DNA from 4 places in the Mesorhizobium sp. 113-1-2 genome. Region 1 is predicted to be linked to each of the others. Evidence: riboswitches for the same ligand, from Rfam matches in the RefSeq annotation. Region 1 holds a riboswitch; each other region holds the start of a gene.

Region 1 (2,196 bases):
CGTTTTCCTCGACGATGCGGCGGTCCTGGTCGTTGGTCTCGGTCCAGACATGGGTGAGTTCGGCAAGATCGTAATCGATGCCCTCGACCGCATCCTTGTGCACCAGCCATTTGGTCGTCACCGCCGTTTCCGTGGCGCTGATCGGCAGCACGCGGAAGGTGACGGCATGGTCGATGAGGATATGGTTCCAGGTCGTCGGGTAGTGATAGTGCATCAACGTGCCGATACGGTCGGCGGAGACCGTGTCGGAGAGGTTCTTCTTCACCGCCCGCTTGCCGTTCATCGTGTAGCTGACCGCGTCGCGCAGCAGCGGCGCCCTTGTGGCGCGGTATTGCCCGGCCGGGTCGATGCGGAACTTGCTCGGCAGGCCGGCCGCCTCACATTTGGCCCAGTGCGCCAGCATCTCCGGATCGCTGTCGGCGCCTTGCACGCCGGTCACAGTCGGTGCTTCCGGGAAGGTCTTGCACAGTTCCGGGTGATTACCGGCGCAATGGTAGCACTCGCGGTTGTTTTCCCAGACGAGCTTCCAGTTGCCCTTCTCGACGATCGTGCTCTCGAAGGCGATCTTTGCTTCGCCGAGCCGGTGCGGCTTGAGATAGGGTTCGATCATCGCCCGCATCGGCGCGAAGTCGGCGGGTACCTTGGCCAGGCAGATGAAGATATAGCCGGCCACGCTTTCGCAGGCGACCGGCTTCAGGCTGAACTGGCTCTTGTCGAAACCGTCGGCCATCTGGCGGGCAAACAGCAGCCTTCCGTCCAGCTCATAGGTCCACTGGTGATAGGGGCAGACCAGCTTGGCGGCCGTGCCCTTGTCGGTGTTGCAGACACGGCTGCCGCGATGGCGGCAGGAATTGTGGAAGGCGTTGATCTTGCCCTGCTGATCGCGCACCAGCACGACCGGATAGTCGCCGATCTGCACGGTGATGAAACTGCCGGGCTTCGGCAGTTCGCAATCATGGCCGACGAACAGCCAGTCGCGATACCAGATCAGCTCCATGTCGAGCTTGAAGAAATCGGGATCCGTGTAGAAGGGCTGCTCCAGCGAGAAGCCCTCTCTGCGGCTGTTCAAGAGCCTCAGCATATCGTTGCGCGCATCCATGTCCTGTCCTCTTCTATTTAAGGACTGACTATGGTGGTGATTGAGGAAGGATCGGACGCAGGCCGGCGAAAGCCGGGCATGCGCCATCCGCCTCTTGACCGCCCACCGCGATCAGTCGAGTCTAGATATCTCGGGCTGGTTTCCGGGCTCTGGAGTGTCCTTGCGGACGGTCGCGACACCTTCCCAGGCTCTCGCCCAGTGGTCTCCCGTTGCGACTTGAACTCCACCACCGTTGCGGGGGCAGCGCCGGACTTTGACCGGCTTCCCAATTCTCCGCCTCGTCGTCACGAAGCGGCACCTGAGATGCCATGATCTAATCACGACAGCGTTTGCGACATCGGCATGAAAGCGACATCGCATCCATGTGGCGCGACACGCATGCGCAATGATCGGGTCAAGCACAGCGGTCACGAAAAATCGTTTTCGTTGACGGCAGTGCCCGCCGTCAGAATCGGTCCGGAATGGGCGCCTAAAAGGTTAACGGTTTCGAAAAGTGACTATTAGCAGATTCTAAAATCGAACCGAACGGTTCGTTTCTGTTGACGGTGCGTGCAGGACGGTGTGAACGCTGAGGCTTCGATACAGTTGGTGATCGCAGCGCTGGTTTCACCTAACATGCTGATATCAAAGAGTGAAATATCTGACGTAGAAGGCCATGGTACAATTTCAAGTGGTGGATTCTTGGTCCACGGCAAACAACTTCGTGATTGGAAACGGCTAGCTGGCTTTCCCACATCGGGCCTGTCCGAACGACGCGATTTTAATCCCAAGACACGCCGCTAGACGGACAGAAAAATACTGGAGTACCAAAAATGAAAAAGATTGTTCTCACTGCCGTCGCCCTTCTGGCCATTTCCGGCAGCGCCTTCGCTGGTAGCGACCACTATGGTTCGAATGCCGCTGCAGCAACGGCTGTCGACAGCCAGCACACCGCTTCGACCAAGAAGTCGGAGCCGGCTGCTCAGGCGCCGGTCCAGGGTGCTGACCGCAACCTCTTCGGCAACAACTAACAGCCGATCCCGGCCAATGGCGGGTTTTTCGCCTCGCCGCTCTGGCCGACCTCAAGAAATTCAGGAGACTCGAATGAAGAAGATCAT
Region 2 (2,196 bases), 890 kb from region 1:
TCTTTCCAAGAGATGATCATCAGGTTCGGAAGATGTACTCGAATCGACTGTTTATAAATCAGATCAATATGGATTTCGAGCAATTCATGACTAAACTGGACAATCGCGTTAACTTTTTGCCTCCTGAGCTGAAAAATAGTCGAATCAAGAAACTCAGGGCGGCCGGGCGTATCCAATGAAATCAAGAATGAAGAAGCCCTACAGTTGACCGGGCTTTCTCTTGATGCGGCCTTGTGTGCTCGCTCGGGCACATGCTCAATAATGTGGGCGAAGGGTAGGAAATTCACTATCGGCACGAACCCGCTCCAACCAATCCTCGCCCGCGATTGGGTTCCCAAAGCCGCGTTCGCGGCCTCGCGTAAGAACCGCCCGCTGCATATCTGACGGTTGCAAAGTCTTGCGGATCAGCGCCGATCCACGGCGCTTCGTTCTTGGTGGCCTCGGTGAGGCCGGAGCTTTTCCTTTTCTCGTTGAGATAGTTGGAAGGCTCGCACATCAGCGGCATTGGCAACGTCGGCCGCATGCGACAACGCCTGTTGCGACACGCTCTTTTCGTGCCGATGGGACAAAGACCTCTCCGAGCCTGCACTGATAAGAGGCGGCATCGTAAGCGGCTTTGGGCGAAAGAGACCGATCAGCGCAAGGGCATTATTCGCATCATCACATAAACATCTCGTTATATGTATTGACAAGGAGCGAAGCTGCTGTGATTGTGCGCATGTCGTGGTTCTCCGCGCGGCACTGCCGTAGCGGAGCTAAGAGGGAAGCCGGTGCGATGCCGGCGCTGCCCCCGCAACTGTTAGCGGCGAGCCAAGCCCATTGGTGTCACTGAGGCGAACGGCCTCGGGAAGACGGGCAGAGGCTTTGACCCGCGAGCCAGGAGACCTGCCACGACGAACAACGTCCACGGGCGGGGTGTCTCGGTGGCCGCGGTAGCCTGGCTTCGTGCCGCCTACTCGCGCGTTCCTTGTCCCCACGCCCCAACCATCGGGGTATGGCATGACTGTCTCTCAACAAATTCCAGTGGCAACGCTCGGCGTGCCGCGTATCGGTCGACGGCGGGAACTCAAATTCGCGCTTGAAAGCTACTGGTCCGGAAAATCTCCCGCTGCCGACCTGCTCGCGACGGCGAAGGCGCTACGCGCCGCCAGCTGGAGGGAGCAGCACGATCGCGGCGTGTCGAAAATCCCGTCCAACGATTTCTCGCTTTATGACCATGTGCTCGACACCGTCGCCATGGTCGGCGCCGTGCCGGCACGATACACCTGGACTGACGGCGAGGTCCCACTCGATACCTATTTCGCCATGGCGCGCGGCAACCAAGATCAGGCCGCTGATTGCGGACATGCCGGTGACGAGCATGCGGCCAACGGGCATGGCCTTGCCGCGATGGAAATGACCAAATGGTTCGACACCAACTATCACTACATTGTGCCGGAACTTACCGACGATCAGAGCTTTGCCCTCTCGTCGGCGAAACCGGTCGATCATTTCCTCGAGGCCAAGGCGCTCGGCATCCACACGCGCCCGGTCCTGCTTGGACCGGTTACCTTTCTCAAGTTGGCGAAGTCACCTGAGGAAGGTTTCAACCCTATCGCGCTCCTGCCACGGCTGCTGCCCGTCTACGAGGAGCTCCTGCGGAGGCTGAAGCTCGCGGGAGCCGATTGGGTACAGATCGATGAGCCGGCGCTCGTGCTGGATCTGATTCCCAACGAACGGGATGCGCTCCAATTCGCCTACTGCCGGCTGGCGAAAGCAGCACCCGAGTTGAAGATCATGGTCGCTACCTATTTCGGATCGCTGGGAGACAATCTCGAGACCGCAATTTCTCTGCCCGTGGCGGGACTGCACGTCGATCTCGTGCGCGCTCCAGAGCAGTTGGAGACCGTCGGCCGGCTCGCGCAGAAGGAACTTGTGCTCTCGCTCGGGCTGATCGACGGCCGCAACGTCTGGCGCGCGAACCTGCCTGCCATACTTGACCGCATCAAGCCGATCGTCGCCGACTGGCCGTTGGACCGCGTGGAGATCGCCCCGTCCTGCTCGATGCTGCATGTGCCGATCGACCTGGACATGGAGACGACACTCGATGCGGACGTGAAATCGTGGCTCGCCTTCGCGGCGCAAAAAACCGACGAGCTGGTCGTGCTCGCCCGTGCCCTGGCTGAAGGCCGGGACGCGGTCGCCGCCGAACTAGAG
Region 3 (2,196 bases), 2.9 Mb from region 1:
GTTGGTCGGCTCGTCCAGGAACAGCACTTTCGGTTGCTGCGCGATGGCGCGCGCCAGCTGGGCGCGCTGGCGTTCGCCGCCCGACAGCGAGCCGATGCTGCGGCCAAGCAGCGGCAACAGCCCGGTCCGGCGCAGCGCGTCGACGACGATGTCGCGTTCCTCGCTCCTGCGCCTCAGGCCGGCATGCGGGACGCGGCCAAGCTCGACATAGTCGATCACCGCCAGACGCGGATCCGGCTGGTCGGTCTGGCCGACGACGGCGATGTGCAAGGCGCGTTCGGCGGTCGAGATCCTGTCGAGGCGGCGCCCACCGAGCTTCACCTCGCCCGCATTTGGCCTGAGCATGCCAGAGAGCATGCGCAGCAGCGTGGTCTTGCCGGCACCATTGGGGCCGATGATGGCGAGACGATCGCCAGAGGCCACCGACAGGCTGACCGCATGGACCAGATCGCGGCCGTTCGCCATCGCGCAGAGGTCGCGGGCTTCGAGAAGCGGCATTGTCATCGGCTGTCGCCCGCAATCTTGGCCGGTCCGGGAATGCGGGCCAGAGTCTTGCCGGCCAGTCGCGGCGGACGTTGTCCGGAATTGCACCAGCCGTCGGCGAGCGATGCGTAAAGCCTGGCAAATCGCACGAGATCGCCGGCCTTGGCCTCGGCGTCGATGGAGCCGAAAAGATAGGAAGCCTTGCCCGGCGCCTGGAAGGCCACCGTCAGCGGCCGCGCACAGCCCGCCATGCATTCGACGCCTTCGATCGTGAAGCCATGCGCCACATCAGGCTCATGGTGAGCCGCAAGCCGGGAGCGCAGATCGGCGCAAAGGCTTTCGCCCGACCTGACCCCGGTTGGGATATCACGGCAAAGCGTGCACACGATGATGCGATGATCGATGGCGCCGTCCAACTTCCGTCACTTTCCAAAACTGGCGACGGAAGGATGTTGGCGAGCCGGCCGGCAAGACCGACGTCCACGTTTCCTCCCGGCACACCCCGTCCGGTCAACTCAGTGATGGCAGGTCTCCTGGCTCGCGGGTCGTTGCGCAATCCTGCCTTCCCAGCCTTGCCGGCCAGTGGCATGTCGGATCTTGCTCACCGCTTACAGTTGCGGGGGCAGCCACGGTCTCGACCTTTGCGGGTCTCACCGTGTTCCCTTTTCACCCCTTGCCTTTCGGCGCGGGGACCATCAGCCGAGCATCGTAGATTTGCCCCCGGCGCATCGCAACGATTCTTTTCGACCAAGCCTGTCACCATCGCGGCACCAGCAGCCTTGGCCTCATCAGAGAAGACACATGTGATATTTCCATTCGTAATGTCATAACATAACGTTAGAATGATATCCTCTGTCGCTGTCAATCCCCTTGTCGTGAGAGCCATGTCGGCTTGTCGGCAAGGTTGCGACCGCGCAAGGCGGAGTTCAGTCAAACCACCCCGGCTGGAGGCAACCGAAAATATCCGAAATTGACCATCGAAGCGCTTGCGCAAGCGCTTCGATTAGATTAATTCAATCTCCGTGACGAATTTGGCGACGGAAAAACCACGCCACCAACTTCGCCTTCGGAGGGTCAGCAACAGTCACTGTCGACACGCGTCGCGCTCGCGCTTCGCGGCGGCTTGCTGCTGCCTGTCATTGTCAGATCGAACCGGGAGGAAAACGATGAACATCAAACAGAATGCACTGTCCCGCCGCACTTTCATGAAGGCTTCCGCGGCACTCGGCGCGACCGCAGTGGCGGCGGCGTCAGGGGTCAAGGTGGCGCGGGCCGCGCCCGCCGAAATCAGGTATTTCTACCGGGCGCCATGGCCGTCCTCGGAGGTCTACGCCAATTGGCTGATCGACGAATGGAACAAGAAGAATGGCGACCGGGTCCATGTCACCGGAGCCAGCGTCGACGGCGAGACCTACAAGACCAAGCAGACGATCGAGCTGTCATCGAGCAATCCGCCTGATCTTTTCTATTCCTGGGAAGGCGGCCGCGGCAAGGAGATCGTCGACAACGGTTTCTCCGCCGATCTGACGCCCTATTACGAGAAGTATGGCTGGGACAAGAAGCTGAACCCGGCCGGCGTGGCGCTGTCAGTCTACAATGGCAAGAAGCATTTCGTGCCGACGGAGATGAGCGCGTCGGTGGTCTGGTACCGCAAGGACATCTACGAACAGCTCGGCCTCAAGGTTCCGACCACATGGGATGAGCTGATGGCCA
Region 4 (2,196 bases), 3.6 Mb from region 1:
CGGCGTCCATCAGGTCGCTTTTCGACAGGATGATCAGATCGGCGCAGGCGATCTGGTCCTCGAACACTTCCTCGACCGGGTCGTCATGGTCGAGGCTGTCGTCAGCAGTCCTCTGCGCCTGCAGCGCGTCCATATCGTTGGCGACACGACCTTCGGCCAGCGCCGGGCCATCGACCACGGCGATGACTCCGTCGACGGTCACGCGGCTCTTCACTGTCGGCCACTGGAACGCCTGGACCAGCGGCTTGGGCAGAGCGAGGCCCGAGGTTTCGATCAGGATATGGTCGACCTTGGGGTTGAGCGACAGGATCTGGTCGAGCGCCGGCACGAAATCGTCGGCCACTGTGCAGCAGATGCAGCCATTGGCCAGCTCGACGATGTTTTCCTCGGGGCAGGTGTCGATGCCGCAGCCTTTCAGGATTTCGCCGTCGATGCCGATGTCGCCGAACTCGTTGACGATGATCGCGATGCGCTTGCCGCCGGCGTTTTCCAGGAGATGGCGGACCAGCGTCGTCTTGCCGGCGCCAAGGAAGCCGGTGACGACGGTGCAGGGGACACGGGAGACGGAAGCGCTCATGATCAATCCTTCAACAGGTCGAGAGGTGGAATGCGGGCAACGAGGCCGCGCTTGAGGGAATCGGGCCGGCCACGCCAGGGGATGAGGCCGTCGGTCGAGGTGGCGAAGAGTTTGGCGCCGGTGACGAGGTCGGCGCCGCTGGCCGCGGTCAGGTCGCCGAACACATAGCTCCAGCAGCCGTCGCGCAGGATCGCCGCGCTCAGCCGGCGCTTGCAATTGCCAAGGCACTCGACCGTGCGCACTCGGATATGGTCGTCAGACGCTGCACGGCGCGTGTCCTCGGCCAACAGTTCGCCGGCGCGGGGATGGGCGTCGGAGCCGGTCTCGTCGCGACAGGAGGCGCAGACGATGACCGTGATGCCGGCCAAGGCTTCGCTGTCGGCGGACGAGATATCCGCTGTGCCAGCCGAAAAACTGCTGTTCTGGTCCAAAAAGCCGGGCTCCTTGCCCGGAAACCCGCCGGGCGATCGGATTCTTCTGTCGCAGACGGCAGGTCTCCTGGCTCGCGGGTCATCGCCTTGGGTGCCGCCTTCCCGGGAAACTCCCAGTGGCTTTCGGCCTTGGCTCTTCGCTTACAGTTGCGGGGACAGCCGCGGATTTGAGATTTTCATCCCGCACCGCATTCCCTCTTAGCCCCTGCCGTTGCGGGCAAGGGACCGTCTGAACCGGATTTAGGCTTTTGCAGGCAGCGGTGTCAACGCGCGGCTACGACACGGCGATGTCGGCCAGCGCCGGGCCCAGATCGCCGGCCGGCGTCACTTCCATGCGTTCAAGGCCGAGCCAGCCCTGCATCTGCTTCAGTTCCTCAAAGAGCTGCGCAGCGGTTTCAGGCGGTGCGTTGGGCTCAGGGTAGGCGGCATGGACGCGCAGGACGCTGGCTGGCCGGTCTGCCTTGAGGTCGACGCGCGCGACGATCCGGTCGCCGAACAGGAACGGCAGGACGTAATAGCCGTATTGGCGCTTCTCAGCTGGCGTGTAGATCTCGATGCGGTAGTGGAAATCGAACAGCCGCTCCGAGCGCGATCGTTCGAACACCACCGGGTCGAACGGCGCCAGCAAGGCGCGCGCCTCGATTTTCCGGGGCAGGCGCGCGTCCTTGTGAAGGTAAGCCGGCTTGTCCCAGCCTTCGACTCGCACCGGCACGAGCTCGCCCAACTCGACCAGTTCCTCCAACCGGCCCTTCATGTCGGCCGGCGACAAGCGGAAATAGTCGCGCAAATCGCCTGATGTCGCGATGCCGTGGGCGCGGGCGGAAATGCGCAGCAATTCGCGATGCGCGTCCTCCGGGGCGGGCACCGGCAGATCGAGGATCGCCTGCGGCAGGACGCGCTCGGGCAAATCATAGAAGCGCTCGAAGCCGCGGCGGTGCGCCGTGGTGATGCGCCCGGCCCAGAACAGCCATTCGAAGGCATGTTTGGCATGGCTCCAGCCCCACCAGCCGCCCGAACCCTTCTGGCCTTCGAGCGCGGAGGCGGCGATCGGGCCGCGCTCGGCGACCGCGCGATAAATCTCTTCTATATAGGCGGCGTGCTCGCGGCCCCATTTGGCCAGGCCCAGATACATCTCGTCGCCTTGCTCGGCGCGCTGCATGCGCCAGCGCATCAGCGGGTAGGTTTCGA

What was found. Region 1 has a riboswitch for cobalamin ahead of JN279_RS01945 (aromatic ring-hydroxylating oxygenase subunit alpha). Riboswitches for the same ligand answer to the same signal wherever they lie in the genome.
Region 2: it holds a riboswitch for cobalamin, as region 1 does, so the genes downstream of both, metE (5-methyltetrahydropteroyltriglutamate--homocysteine S-methyltransferase) here and JN279_RS01945 (aromatic ring-hydroxylating oxygenase subunit alpha) in region 1, are expected to answer to the same signal.
Region 3: it holds a riboswitch for cobalamin, as region 1 does, so the genes downstream of both, JN279_RS26555 (DUF1636 family protein) here and JN279_RS01945 (aromatic ring-hydroxylating oxygenase subunit alpha) in region 1, are expected to answer to the same signal.
Region 4: it holds a riboswitch for cobalamin, as region 1 does, so the genes downstream of both, JN279_RS19410 (DUF1636 family protein) here and JN279_RS01945 (aromatic ring-hydroxylating oxygenase subunit alpha) in region 1, are expected to answer to the same signal.

Annotation. Positions count from the first base shown of each region.
Region 1 is NZ_AP023242.1:429,734-431,929, reverse strand. Features, by position in the region: gene JN279_RS01945 (aromatic ring-hydroxylating oxygenase subunit alpha) at 1-1,099, opposite strand, end outside; cobalamin riboswitch at 1,216-1,416, opposite strand; gene JN279_RS01940 (DUF680 domain-containing protein) at 1,912-2,109, shown strand; gene JN279_RS01935 (DUF680 domain-containing protein) at 2,183-2,196, shown strand, end outside.
Region 2 is NZ_AP023242.1:7,478,933-7,481,128, forward strand. Features, by position in the region: gene JN279_RS35890 (SIR2 family protein) at 1-179, shown strand, start outside; cobalamin riboswitch at 708-907, shown strand; gene metE (5-methyltetrahydropteroyltriglutamate--homocysteine S-methyltransferase) at 1,024-2,196, shown strand, end outside.
Region 3 is NZ_AP023242.1:5,443,623-5,445,818, forward strand. Features, by position in the region: gene JN279_RS26550 (ABC transporter ATP-binding protein) at 1-504, opposite strand, end outside; gene JN279_RS26555 (DUF1636 family protein) at 501-899, opposite strand; cobalamin riboswitch at 990-1,196, opposite strand; gene JN279_RS26560 (ABC transporter substrate-binding protein) at 1,650-2,196, shown strand, end outside.
Region 4 is NZ_AP023242.1:4,003,091-4,005,286, forward strand. Features, by position in the region: gene cobW (cobalamin biosynthesis protein CobW) at 1-577, opposite strand, end outside; gene JN279_RS19410 (DUF1636 family protein) at 580-1,008, opposite strand; cobalamin riboswitch at 1,049-1,253, opposite strand; gene JN279_RS19415 (winged helix-turn-helix domain-containing protein) at 1,283-2,196, opposite strand, start outside.